Regions from separate parts of the Paenibacillus sp. FSL H8-0282 genome, predicted to be linked through region 2. Evidence: predicted binding sites of a transcription regulator. Region 2 holds the regulator's gene; each other region holds the start of a gene.
What was found. The regulator Rex, encoded in region 2, represses fermentation and respiration genes when NADH is low (regulators of the CRP and FNR family bind a similar motif). The targets are predictions, from matches to a motif close to TTGTGAAATATTTCACAA.
Positions count from the first base shown of each region.

Region 1: a site for Rex is predicted at 1,999-2,016, ahead of NST94_RS01105 (phosphoketolase family protein). Genes of this name have one in related genera too.
Region 3: a site for Rex is predicted at 1,630-1,647, ahead of NST94_RS03680 (flavocytochrome c). Genes of this name have one in related genera too.
Region 4: a site for Rex is predicted at 1,958-1,975, ahead of adhE (bifunctional acetaldehyde-CoA/alcohol dehydrogenase). Genes of this name have one in related genera too.

Region 1 is NZ_CP150146.1:231,549-235,111, forward strand. It holds gene guaD (guanine deaminase) at 1-530, opposite strand, end outside; gene NST94_RS01095 (hypothetical protein) at 842-1,030, shown strand; gene NST94_RS01100 (GntR family transcriptional regulator) at 1,118-1,840, shown strand; gene NST94_RS01105 (phosphoketolase family protein) at 2,133-3,563, shown strand, end outside.
Region 2 is NZ_CP150146.1:4,622,505-4,626,067, reverse strand. It holds gene dinG (ATP-dependent DNA helicase DinG) at 1-1,142, shown strand, start outside; gene NST94_RS20010 (redox-sensing transcriptional repressor Rex) at 1,273-1,926, shown strand; gene NST94_RS20005 (amidohydrolase) at 1,913-3,214, shown strand; gene NST94_RS20000 (DUF5590 domain-containing protein) at 3,387-3,563, shown strand, end outside.
Region 3 is NZ_CP150146.1:845,712-849,274, forward strand. It holds gene NST94_RS03680 (flavocytochrome c) at 1-1,418, opposite strand, end outside; gene NST94_RS03685 (hypothetical protein) at 1,902-2,789, shown strand; gene NST94_RS03690 (aminoglycoside phosphotransferase family protein) at 2,890-3,563, shown strand, end outside.
Region 4 is NZ_CP150146.1:4,896,972-4,900,534, forward strand. It holds gene adhE (bifunctional acetaldehyde-CoA/alcohol dehydrogenase) at 1-1,882, opposite strand, end outside; gene NST94_RS21280 (extracellular solute-binding protein) at 2,291-3,563, opposite strand, start outside.

The DNA of each region.
Region 1 (3,563 bases), 2.4 Mb from region 2:
TAATTCTCAGGATTTCCCTGCGGATCGTCCATAACCACTTTTCCAACGAGTCCACGTTGTCCTTTTTCCGCACATATTTTAGCCAATAATAGACTGGCCTCTTTATGCACCGTTGCAAAATAAAGTGCTGTAGTGGTTCCGTTTGCGAGCAAAGTACCAACCACGTCATCGTAGACTTTTTTTGCAAAAGCCAGGTCCGAAAATTTAGACTCCAGTGGGAAGGTATAAGTATTTAGCCAATCATAGAGCGGGATATCTAATGCAGTTCCAGATTGAGCCCATTGTGGCGCGTGGACATGCAGATCGATAAAGCCGGGCAAAAAATACTGGCCTTCGGCTAATACATGAAAATTGTCCTGACCTTGATAAGCATCAAGCAAGGGTTGATAGTCGGGGTGCTCCGGTGCAACGATCATTTCTATCATCCCATCCGAATTGATACAGAAGAGATGATCCTTTAAAATTTGAATTTCTTTTGGGGATAGGCTAGAAAATGAAGTGCCTAGGAATATTTGCATATAATTTCTCATGATTTCCGCCTTAATGTTCGTCTTTTGGTGTGCATTCGTTATTATAATCCGTGAAAAAGGATAAGTCCAGACCAAAAGTCGAATAAAGGCGTAATTGACGGATAGGAGGAGCTGAGGAATTGAAAGCGAATATGACGCATAGACGTCACGTTCGCTAGGCTAGAATACAGAAAAAGATAGAGGGAAGTAAAAAATGCTGATCGGCTTCGATTTCTTTACGGTTATAGGAAATGAATGCGGTTACTATCTTGTGATATAATAGATGAAATCGATCAATAGTTTGAGAAAATTGGATTAGGAGTGTTGCCTGGATGAGAAGATACAACATTTGGCGCCCGTTGATGTTAATTATTGTTGCTGTACTTACAAAAAGCTTGGTCACTAACCTGTGCATTTTGTTTGGTATGCAGGCTGAATCAGCAAGTAGTATGGGGACGCTGGGCATGGTCATTGCCGGTTTAGTGATGTACAATCGCATGACAAATCGCCGACGTAAATAAGCTGGCCGGATAGATTATAAACGTCTGGTTATTATGTTATAGTAAAGATTGAAATAAAACTTGTATCGACCTGAAAAGGAGTACTTCATGACACAGTTTGTCTACAAACAAATTATTGATGACTTAAAAATGAAAATTTTTGCTGGGCAGTTTCCCGATATGAAATTACCGGATGAACGAACGCTTAGTGAAACTTATCAAGTGAGTCGTAGTTCTATTAAAAGTGCTCTGACTAAAATGGCAAATGCCGGCATTATTTTTAAAAAGCGTGGCTCAGGGACATTTATAAATCCTTTATACATAAAAAATGAATCTATTTTTAACTACGAAGGCTCTAATTTAGGTGTCACCGACAATTTTCAAATGAATGGGAAGAAGCCAAAGATTAAAGTTTTGAAATTTGAGGTCATTCCACCAACGGAAGAACTACAGCGGGATCTGTTTTTAGGCCCTCATGATTTTGTTTACAAAATCATTCGCTTACGTCTTTTTGATGATGAACCCTTTATGATTGAAACGGGTTATATCCCAATCAAAATCGTGCAGAATTTAAATCAGACCATTATTGAAGGATCTATCTTTAATTATTTGGAGGATTCACGAAATCTGGCGGTAACCAAATCCTTTTTATCGATATCCGCAGAACCCTCTGAGGCTACGGATCAAGAGCTGCTGCATTTGCAGGCAAATGAGCCAGTAAGCATTATGGAAGGGATTTTCTTTTTAGATAATGGCACGCCATTTGAATTCTCCCATATGCGCTTCCACTATAAATACTTAAAATTTAATACCTTTGTGTCCGTTCATTAAAGTAAGACTGGGGAATTTTTCTCGGTCTTATTTTTTTTGTTTTGCGCAAAATAGATGAAGGATAAGGAGCAAATACCCCCGCAAACTTCAGTCCATATTTTTACATATATATTAATATTGACGTATTTTTACAGACAATTGACACTGTATTTCATACTATGTTCATATTTTCACAAAATTGGACCGTATCATTTGTTGAAAAGGTTGAATTAATTTTTCGCGGCGGTATGATGTACTTGTGGAAGAAATTACGGCAATGTAGACACAGAAAAAATTTTGGGGAGTGGAAGAAATGGTATTATCCATGGATGTTGATTACTCATCAAAAACTTATTTAGAGAAGCTTGATGCATACTGGCGCGCAACTAACTACATCTCTGTAGGTCAACTGTATTTGAAAGATAATCCGTTGTTAAGAGAACCGCTGAAAGAAGCAGACGTAAAGATTAAGCCCATTGGACACTGGGGAACTATTCCAGGCCAGAACTTTATTTATGCCCATTTGAATCGGGTCATTACTAAATATGATTTGAATATGTTCTACATCGAGGGCCCTGGTCATGGCGGTCAGGTTATGGTTTCGAACTCCTATCTCGATGGTAGCTATACTGAAATTTATCCGGAAATCACACAAGATATCCCAGGCCTGAAGAAATTGTTCAAACAATTCTCTTTCCCAGGTGGAGTTGCTTCCCATGCTGCCCCTGAAACACCTGGATCGATCCACGAAGGTGGCGAATTAGGTTATTCTCTATCCCATGGTGTAGGTGCAATTCTGGATAATCCAGATTTAATCTCCGCTGTTGTTATTGGTGATGGAGAGGCTGAAACTGGCCCATTAGCGGCTTCATGGTTCTCCAACCGGTTCATCAATCCAGTTACTGATGGTGCAGTTCTGCCGATCTTGCACTTAAATGGTTTCAAAATCAGTAACCCAACGATTCTGTCTCGTCAATCCAAAGAAGAAATTACTGCATACTTTAAAGGTATGGGTTGGGAGCCGTTCTTCGTTGAAGGCGAAAATCCTGATCTAATGCATCCGGAAATGGCTAAGGTGCTTGATACCATCGTTGAAAGAATTGAAGCGATTCAAAAGAATGCACGTGACAACAATGACCTGACGCGTCCGGTTTGGCCAATGTTGGTCTTCCGTTCTCCTAAGGGCTGGACGGGTCCAAAGCAATGGGATGGTGTTCCGAATGAGAACTCTTTCCGTGCCCATCAGGTGCCGATTCCAGTGGATCAAAAAAATATGAAGCATGCTCCGGCGTTATTGGAGTGGATGAACAGCTATAGACCAGAAGAATTATTTGATGACAATGGTCGTCTGAACGCTGAACTTGCTGAGATTCTGCCAACTGGCGACAGACGTATGGGAATGAACCCAGTTACTAATGCTGGCAACCAAATTAAAGATCTAAACTTACCGAATTTCCGTAAGTTCGCACTTGATAATTCCAAACCAGGTGAAGTAATAGCACAAGATATGGCCGTTCTGGGTAAATACATGAAAGATGTTATCTCTCTGAACGAAGAGAACCGCAATTTCAGAATTTTCGGACCGGATGAAACAATGTCCAATCGTCTGGGACCTGTCTTTGAAGTGACGAAACGTCAATGGTTGGATCAAGTGATTGAGCCGAATGACGAATTCCTAGCTTCTTATGGCCGTGTTATCGATTCCCAATTGTCTGAACATCAGGCAGAAGGTTTGCTTGAAGGT
Region 2 (3,563 bases):
CCGCCCGTAAGCCGAAGGATTGGGATGAATTGGTTGCGCTAGAGAACACTATGAATCTGACGTTAAGCGACATCATCCGTAAGGGTGATAAAATGCTTAACGAGATGCGTGACCAGGAAAGCCAATCCTCAGCAGACAGCCTTGTTACTGATATTAGCGGTTTATTTAAAGATTTGGCTTCCATACGTGAGCAAGTAAGATTCTTTATGGGGCTGAATGACGATAATGTAGTATATTGGCTGGAGGCAAATGGAAATTACCGCAGCAAATCCCTACAGCTGTATGCCGTCCCTGTGGATGTTAGCAGCCAGCTTAAAGAGTTGTTCTTCGATAAGAAAAAAAGCATCGTGCTTACCTCGGCGACGCTATCTGTAGATAAATCTTTTCAATTTATGATTGATAATCTCGGACTTAACGAAGCTGTAGAAGAGGGACGTCTAATGACCTCACTCCTTCCATCTCCCTTTAAGTATCGCGAGCAGGCACTGCTAGTTATACCGCGTGATTTTCCTAGTGTGAAGGGGAGTGTGGGCGATGCTCGATTTGTCGATACACTCGTACAGTCATTATCGGAAGCTGCTAAAACAACACGTGGGCGGATGCTGGTTCTGTTTACTTCTTATAAAATGCTGCGTCAGGTATATGATCCGCTTAAAGAGGCTTTGGCCTCACAAGAGATTACGGTGCTTGGTCAAGGCGTGGAAGGTGGCAGCCGGAGCAAGCTGATCCGCCGCTTTCAGGACAGTGCAGCATCCGTATTGCTGGGGACGAGCAGCTTCTGGGAAGGTGTAGATATTCCAGGTGAAGCACTGACTTGCCTGGCCATCGTGAGACTTCCGTTTCAACCACCGAATCACCCGTTGGCGGAAGCGAAGTCTGAGTTATTGCAGGCCCAGAAGAAGAATCCGTTCATGAAATTATCTGTTCCTCAAGCGGTTATTCGTTTTAAGCAGGGATTCGGAAGACTGGTTCGCACGGCGCAGGATCGCGGAATAGTTATTGTTTATGATACGAGGGTTATTGAATCTCATTACGGGAAGTATTTCCTTTATTCATTGCCTGGTCCCAAAATGGAGCATATGCTTACTGATCAAATGGTCCCTCGCATAGCGGAATGGCTAGAGGATGGCGGCGCTTCTTAAAACGCTCGTCTTCAGTTTAGCTCCTCCTTATCCTTAAGGGCGGTGTGTTACAGTACCGTCCTTAATAAGGAGAGGTAGACGTTTGAATATGGATTTTCACAAGAACATTACTATTTTTAGGAGGGAAAATATGAAATCGGATAAAATATCAGAAGCCGTTGTTCGCAGACTGCCTGTGTACTTGCGTTTTTTGAATGATCTCCAGAATCGCGAAATATTAACAGTTTCCTCTCAGGAACTTGGGCAAAAGCTTGATCTTAATCCCGCACAGATTCGTAAGGATTTAGCATATTTTGGTGACTTCGGCAGAAAAGGTATCGGCTATGATGTAACGTATCTTATTGAGAAAATCCGTCATATCCTGAAGCTGGATCAACAGCTTAATGTAGCTTTAGTTGGAGCAGGTAATCTCGGACATGCCTTGTCTAATTACAATGCATATCTCAAAGATACTATGAAAATCACGGCTATATTTGATTCGTACGCTCCTAAGGTTGGACGTAAGATCAACTCCCTTACTGTGCAACCGATGGATGAACTAGGCAGCACAATTCGTGAGCAAGGTATTCGCATTGCCATTATTACCGTACCTGATTCAGAAGCTCAAAATGTAGCAGATATCCTCATTTCTTCTGGGATTGAAGCGATTTTGAACTTTGCCCCTGTGATTCTGAAGACACCACCGAATATCCGGGTGCATGCAGCTGATTTTACAACTGATCTGCAAAGTCTTGCTTATTACTTGCGGGATGGAAAGGAAGAAAGTGAACATGAACAACAATAAAACGATAATTAAGGGCGGGTATTTTCTGACTCCGGAAACGGATGAGCCGGTTCTGAGTGGATATATGACTATTGAAGATGATTTAATCACTTACATAGGAAAAGAAGAGCCTCAGATGGAAGCTGGAGTGCAAGTGGTTGATGGCAGCCGTCTGCTGTTCATGCCTGGACTTGTAAACACACATGGTCATGCGGCGATGTCTTTGCTGCGTGGATATGGAGATGATTTAGCGCTACAAGTGTGGCTTCAGGAGAAAATGTGGCCGATGGAGGAAAAGTTCACCGGTGATGATGTATACTGGGGAACCTCCTTATCTGTATTGGAAATGCTGAAGGGTGGAACTACGACCTTCCTCGATATGTATGATCATATGGACCGAGTAGCCGAGGTAGCTGAGTTATCAGGTATCCGTTCCGTATTGATGCGTGGTGTGATCGGGTTATGTCCAGAGGATGTACAGAATCACAAGCTTGCGGAAGCGATTTCTTTTGCCCGTAACTGGCATGGAAAGGCTGACGGTAGAATTACTACTATGATCTCGCCACACGCCCCTTATACTTGCCCTCCGGACTTCCTGGTTAAGTTCGTGCAGGCAGCGCATGATCTGGATTTACCGATGCATACGCATATGTCCGAAACGAAACGTGAAGTGGAACAAAATGTGGCGGATTACGGGTTACGTCCTGTAGCTCACTTAGAGAAGCTTGGAATGTTCACACGTCCCTCGATAGTTGCACATGGTGTTCATTTAAATGATGAAGAGATTGAGATCTTGGCTCGCCATAATGTGGGTGTATCTCATAATCCGGGCAGTAATTTGAAGCTGGCTAGCGGAGTGGCTCGGGTTACTGATCTTCTAAAAGCTGGTGTGAAGGTGTCTCTTGGCACGGATGGCGCGGCAAGTAACAATAACTTGGATATGTTTGAAGAGATGCGGCTTGCAGCTCTCATTCATAAGGGTGTCAGCGGTGATCCAACGGCTGTCCCTGCTCCAGAAGCTCTGCGTATGGCTACAGAATATGGCGCGCAGTCCATCTTTTTAAATAATGTAGGCAGACTTGCTGTAGGGATGAAAGCTGATTTCATTGCTATTGATATCGATCAGCCGCATTTGCTGCCACACACAGATCTGTTGTCTCATGCAGTTTACTCTGCTAGCGCTAAGGATGTTGAGCATGTGTGGGTGAATGGTAAACAGGTCATCAAGCATGGACAATGCTTAACCCTGGATGAGGAAGCTATCCGGCGTAAAGCGCAAGAAGCCTTCGAAGGTTTATTGAAGCGTTAAGTCTGGAGAATAACGAATAAATAATAGGCTGTGACTTTTTGCTTTTAGCAAAAGTTGCGGCCTTTTGTGCATTTTTAAGACTGGGAAAGCTAGAAAATTATGAAATTTTGGATAAACACGCGGGTGTGTTATATAATCAAAAAAGATATATTACTAGAAAGGGAGCTGTACCTTGAAGAAAAGGAAAAAATGGATCCTCCTGGGGTCAGTTCTGATTCTGCTCCTGGGGTTTGGACTTATCCAGTTCTATGCCTATATTATGAAAGATCAATGGAACGAGCGTGATATCGCTAAGGATGTTGCCAAAACCAGAGCGGGTCTAACAGAGGTAACCAAAGCACAAAAATCG
Region 3 (3,563 bases), 3.0 Mb from region 2:
CCTGTAACTTCGCCTGCCGCAAACAGACCAGCGATAGCTTCACCATCTTTATTTAGAACCTCTGTGTTCGTATTGATCTTCACGCCACCCATGGTGTAGTGAATCCCAGGAGCAATTTTAATAGCGTAGAAAGGACCAGTGGACAGGTCATTGTCCATTCCTGTAGTTCTGCCAAATTCGGCATCCTTTTTATTCTTAACGGCGCTGTTCCAAGTATCAAGCGTTGTTGCCAGCTTATCCTCTGGAACACCGATTTCTTTGGCCAAAGCTTCGATGGAATCCGCCTGAATCACGAAGCCCATTTTGTCATATTGTTCAACAGCCTTCACACGGGATTTAACACCGGAATCAAAGACCAGCGTAGCTGCTTTTTCAGGTAGTGTATTGATGGAAGCTGTTACTTTATCACGGGTATCCAATTCATTGGTGAACCGTGTACCTTCACTGGAAACAAGGATAGCGCCTTCCCCACGAACAGCTTCGCCGATGAGGTAGGATTTTTCTTGCTGCACAGTCGGGTGAACTTGGATTTGATCCATATCGACGGTTGTGCCGCCGAGTTTCTCAATCATCTTGATGCCGTCTCCGGTACTGCCGATTTGGTTAGTAGTAACGTAGCCTTCCAAGTCAGGTCTTACTTCGGAGATCAAATCCATATTGGCACCGAATCCGCCAGTGGTTACAACGACAGCATCTGCCGTAATTGTTTTTTCCTCTGTTTGGTTAAAGAGGACCTTGACGCCATTTACTTTGCCATCTTTTTCAGTGATTTCTTTGACATCAGCATTCACGAAAAGAGGGATTTCTTTCTCTTGTACGTTTTTCACTAAACCTTTGACAAGGTATTGTCCCACAGCAGAGCCATCTTCAGGACGGTGTGTACGTTTTTCGTTCATGCCGCCTGTAATGGTGATATTGTTCAAGCGGATTCCGATGGAATCCAGCCAATCGATCGCACTCGCGGAATTATCAACGAAGAAACGAAGCATTTCTTTGTCGTTAGTGTCATGGCCACCTTTTAATGACTCTTCATAAAATAAATCATTGCTGTCTTCAATGTTTTGTTCTTTTTGGAATTTCGTTTCAGAAGCGTTCATTCCCGAAGAGGATTTGGTTGTGTTCCCGCCGGCAACCGGCATTTTTTCCAAAATAACAGGGTTCATGCCTTTCTCTTTGGCCTCAAGCGCCGCGGACATTCCCGCACCACCCGCACCGACAATGATGATATCATATTTATCTTTTAATTGATCGAATGGTGTGTAGCTTGCTTCAGATGCCCCGGAGACGGCTTCAACTTCTTTTTTCTCGTTGTTATTACTCTTGCTCTCGTTCACCTTGTCGTTTCCATTACCGCAACCTGCGGTAACGAGCATGACAGAGAGGACGAGACTCAGAGCACCAGCTGCTTTCTTTTTCATTGTTAACCCTCCACTTTTATATTTCTCTATTAAGATGTACCAAAAGAACCCGACAAAAAAGAAAGGAAGTATCAGAGGGAGTTGGAAGTGGAGAAGCGCGCGCGTCGCTGTTATACTCCTAACTTCAAATCTTCTACGGTTACGTCCACAGTTTCCATCGTTATTCTCTTTAGTTCATCTTCTTATTAAGTATACCATCAATCATGACTATTAGTGAAAGTTTTCACAAATTATACAAGTCGTCTATTCTAACATAGGGTAACGAAATATTGAGCAGATTAGGCGGAAAATGGACCATAAACCATATAACTAGAAGATTTGGCGTGAGATTTTCTCACTGTAGAAGTGGTAACTGTCACGGATTAGTAAAGCGGTTTTTGTTCTTCTGGATTTTTAAATGGTAAAATGAGAGTATTGCCTACTAGTCAATCCGGAAAGACTAACATGAGACATAGAAACAAATTCTAATTAATAGGTGAGAATATGGAATTTAATAATGTAATAAAAGAAACAGTAAAAGAAGATAACTATAAAGTATTTGCTTTACTAAGCCGCTATTTGAATAATACCCCCGACTTTATTAACAAAGAAGAAATTGAAGAAATCGTAAACTGTGGTGTATCTTATGAATACGCTTTTGGTTTAATGCTGGCTGCTGCTTTTGGGATGGATACGGTTGATAATGTTGATGATAAGGAATTGTTCAACCAATATTTTAGCAATATGCTTCATAAGCTTGATGCAAATGAATATTATGACAATCCATATTATAAAAATATCAAGATACCTACTATAAAGATTAATAATAGTGAATTAAAATATGAAAAATATAAACCTTTTGAAGGTTTTGTTTGCAATGATATCATCCGGACAGAAGAGGGAAGACAAATTCCTCAGGTTGGTTTTTTTCAAACTGAATTCATGTTCCCGGCTGTCTTGGAGAATGAAAGAATATGGATGACGATCACACCAAATGAAATAGAAACAATGAAAGAAGCTGTTGATAAAGCGTTTGGGAATGTTCTTACATTTGGGCTTGGACTTGGCTATTATGCTTATATGGTTTCTGAAAAAGTTAATGTTGAAAGCATAACGGTTGTTGAAAAAAATCAAGATGTCATTGATTTATTTAATAAATATGTACTGCCACAATTCAGTAATGCTCACAAGATCAGGCTTATCCAAGCAGATGCTTTCGAATATGCAGAACAACATATGTCTAAGGAAAAATATGATTTTGTATTTACGGATTTATGGCATGATGTTTCTGATGGAATGGACATGTATTTAAAAATGAAAAAGTTTGAAAAGAAAAGCCCGGATACTGTATTTATGTACTGGATAGAACAATCTATTTTATGTTATTTGTAATTTTGAGTTGCGTTAATCTGTTGTAGCTGACTCCGAAAGGAAGAACCCATTTTTGAAAACTCCTATATCTATCATAAATTGGCTAGAGCACAACGAAATCATGAACGACTTATTAAATCAGGAAGACAGCTTAACTGCGCATACAATGGATCAAGGATTTGAAGCTGAGGTCATGAGGATTAATTCTGATCAAGAGAGCTATGTACTGAAAACATGGAATAAGGAATCCAGACCGGATGTCCAGTTTCAATATCGTTTATTGGATGTTCTATCCGAACGAGGAGTAGCCGTCTCTAAACCAGTGGGCTGGGGAATCAATCCGGAGGGACATAAGGTGTTGTTAACAAGTTTTGACGGAACCCCTATTCATAAAATGAATACCAGGAAAATGAAGGAACTCGCAAGCCTATTAGCAAAAATACATAAGATTCGCGTTGAAGAGATTGGAAATATACAACTGCCAAAATACGATTTCATCGGCTATTTTTTCCCTGAAGCCAAAGAACAATCTGATATTTATAATGTGTTGACTGCTCTTGTTGAGCAAACTCCAATGAAGCAAGACTGTATCATTCATGGGGATTTTCATATCGGAAATATAGTGGAGGATAAAGAGCGATATACCATAATCGATTGGACGAACGGCCAGTTGGGAGACTCTAGATATGATTTTGCCTGGTCACTTATTCTGCTGAAAATATATATCTCTGAGCGTTATGCTGATGTGTTCCGAACTGCTTATCTATTGGAAAATGATATGGATCAGGAAGAACT
Region 4 (3,563 bases), 270 kb from region 2:
TGTGTTGTTCAGTTGTTTTATCGGTAATAACTGCGAAAGATGTTACTTCCGAACCCGTACCCGAAGTAGTTGGAATCGCTACAAACTTAGCTTTGTTTCCAAGTTTAGGGAATTTGTAAACCCGTTTACGGATATCCATGAATTTTTGTTTCAGACCGTTAAAGTCAGCGTCTGGATGTTCATAGAATAACCACATTCCTTTTGCAGCATCCATTGGGGAACCACCGCCAAGTGCGATGATGCAGTCCGGTTGGAATCTGTTCATCATTGCTGTACCTTTTTCAACTGTAGTTGTCGATGGATCTGGTTCAACTTCCGAGAACACTTCGATCGCTACAGGAGTTTGGCGTTGACGCAGGTAATGTTCAACTCTCTCAACATATCCAAGCTTAACCATCATTGGGTCAGTGATAATTGCGACACGTGTGATATCAGGCATTTTGGTCAGGTACTGAGTAGCGCCTTTTTCGAAATAGATCTTGTCAGGTACTTTAAACCATTGCATATTCACGGTACGACGATTCACCCTTTTCACGTTGATCAAATTGATTGCTGTAACGTTTTGCGACACGGAGTTACGACCATAAGATCCGCAGCCCAGCGTCAACGAAGGGATGTTAGTGTTATAGATATCGCCGATCGCACCATGAGTGGAAGGCGAGTTAACAAGAATACGTCCTGTTTGCAGACGGTTGGAGAACTTCATGATTACTTCTTCGTTGTTGGAGTGGATAGCCGAACTATGGCCCATACCACCAAATTCAACAACTTGTGCTGCGCGTTCAATACCTTGATCTGCGTTTTTAACTTTGTAGCAAGCAAGCACAGGACTCAATTTTTCAGCGGACAATGGATATTTAGTGCCTACACCTTCAAGTTCTGCTACCAGAATCTTAGTGCCGGCAGGAACTTGAATGCCGCACATTTCAGCAATTTTCACTGCGGATTGTCCAACGATTGCTGGGTTAACTGCACATTTATCAACGTTCATAGCGCCGCTAGTCAGTTTGGCAGCTTCTTCTTTGTTAACAAAGTAGCAGCCATTAGCGATCATTTTCTTTTTCACTTGATCGAAGATTGGTTCTTCGATAATAACAGCTTGCTCGGAAGCACAGATCATACCATTATCAAATGTTTTGGAAAGAATGATGTCCGTTACGGCTTGATCGATATCCGCGCTCTTTTCGATGAATGCAGGTACGTTACCAGGACCTACGCCAAGAGCTGGTTTACCACAGCTATAAGCTGCTTTTACCATTGCAGAACCGCCTGTTGCAAGAATAAGTGCAACGTCAGGGTTGTTCATCAAAGCGTTTGTTTTGTCCATCGTTGGCATTTCAATCCATTGGATACAATTCTCAGGTGCGCCAGCTTTTACAGCCGCATCATGAAGAATTCTAGCAGCTGCTGCACTACACTCTTGCGCAGATGGGTGGAAACCGAATATAATAGGGTTCCGTGTCTTAATCGAAATCAACGCTTTAAACATCGTGGTGGATGTAGGGTTGGTTACCGGTGTGATACCCATTACAATTCCGACGGGCTCAGCAATTTTTTGGAAGCTCTCATAAGCATTGTCTTCAATAACGCCTACTGTTTTATCGTATTTAATTCCGTGCCAGATATATTCTGTCGAGAAGATGTTTTTAGTAATTTTGTCTTCGTAAACCCCGCGGCCAGTTTCTTCTACAGCCAATTTAGCGAGGTACATATGTTTGTCGAGTCCAGCCAACGCCATTGCATGAACGATTGTGTCAACTTGCTCTTGATCCAGCGCCATGAATGCCTCATGTGCTTTTTTCGCTTTATCCACCAAAGTCTGAATATACTCTTCAGCGGTAGTTTGTTTAACTTGGGCGGCGACTTCGTTCTTAACTGCCATCTCCCTCGTCCTCCTGTCAATTTTTAGGTTGTTTTTCTCTACACATTTATCTTATCACATCATTTCCACCTTGTATAGTGAAATCTTTCACAAAGTATAAAGTTTTTTTGATTTGTTTTCAAAGCGCTTTCATTCGATCATATTATAGGTTTTTTACCATTATTTATGCTGTGTTATTCCTTAAATCTAAATTTTATGTTTAAAAAGACAAGAACCGCTACCCATTTTCTACCTTTCCGCTCGCAAAAATATTTTAAAAATGCAAATCTAATTTTGTTGACACTCTATTTTTCTCATGACCCTCTAAAAAATAGTCGGAAGCCATCTGTCGTGTTGATTTATAAAAATATCAATAATATAAACATAAAAAAACCGACTCCTAAAGGAGCCGGTTCTGTTCTTCCTTGCCTATTCTACTTTAATTGTATCGAAGAATTTCTCTTGCACTGTTTTGGCAGCAGCTTCAAGCTGTGTCTTGGAATCTGTTCCTTTTTTGGAGAACAGCTCTTGTATTACATTGGACATGGTTGCGTAGTAGTCCTGTGTATTGTATTGCGCTTCCGGTTTACCGTCCAGCAAGCCTAAAATATCAGGGCTGTATTGATATACATTTGTATATTTATCATACACAGCTTTTGTTTTCTTGCCGAAGTCAGAATCTGCAGAATAGTAATCTAAGAGCGGCGGAATAAAGTATTTGCCATCCGTTGTACGTTGTTGCAGAACTGCATCCAGTGCTTCTAGACCTTTATCGGAGAAGTAATCAAATGTAATATAACGGAATGCCATTTCTTGCTCGTCTGGTGTTGCATTTGGATTGATTACAAGGTAGTCACCACCAAGTACCCCAGTGTGTTTTCCGCCTTTTTCCATCGCAGGCATTGGATACGTAAGTACATCTTCTGGTTTCAGACCGCCTTGATTCAACGCTTGCTCAATAACACCGTCAGAACCAGCCATTACCATTGCTGTACGACTTTGTTGGAATGCGCCTACAGCATCGCCCCAGCCCAGTGCCCAGTCCTGAGGAATCGCGTTTGCTTCCCATCTAAGTTTCTTGTAGAAATCCAGCGCTTTAATCCCAGCCTCAGAATTAAAAGTAGCTACAACCTTACCGCCTTCAATCTTCTGAATTTCACCGCCAGCTTCGAACAGGAAGTTGGTCCAGTTCCAGCCTGCTTCATTCCCTTTACCCATTGGAGCAATACCGGAAATCCCTTTTTTGGTATCAGCTACGCCTTTCGCGGTATTCAGCATATCATCCCAAGTCCAATCCATAGATGGAACAGCAACGCCTTTTTCATCCAGCATTTTTTTGTTGATCATTGTGGTTGTTACATAACCCTTTTGAGTTACGCCGAATACTTTTCCGTCAATGATAAATTGGTTTTGGAGAACCGGGTTAATTTGATCCTTAAATTCGTATTTATTCCACAGATCCGTAATGTCAGCTACCCAGCCTTTTTCAACTAGGAATTTTGCTTCTGTAGCGTAAGTGTTAAAGAAGGTTGGAGCTTCATTCGCTGCCATTTTGATGCCGATTTCACTTACATTGTACTGCCAATCGTCTTTGACGATTTCAACATTCGGATACTCCTCTTGGAAACGTTTGATCTTGTCATCTTCCTGTGCTCTAACTTCGGTTAGGTCAGGGGTTGGATAGTGAATTTTGATGGTCACT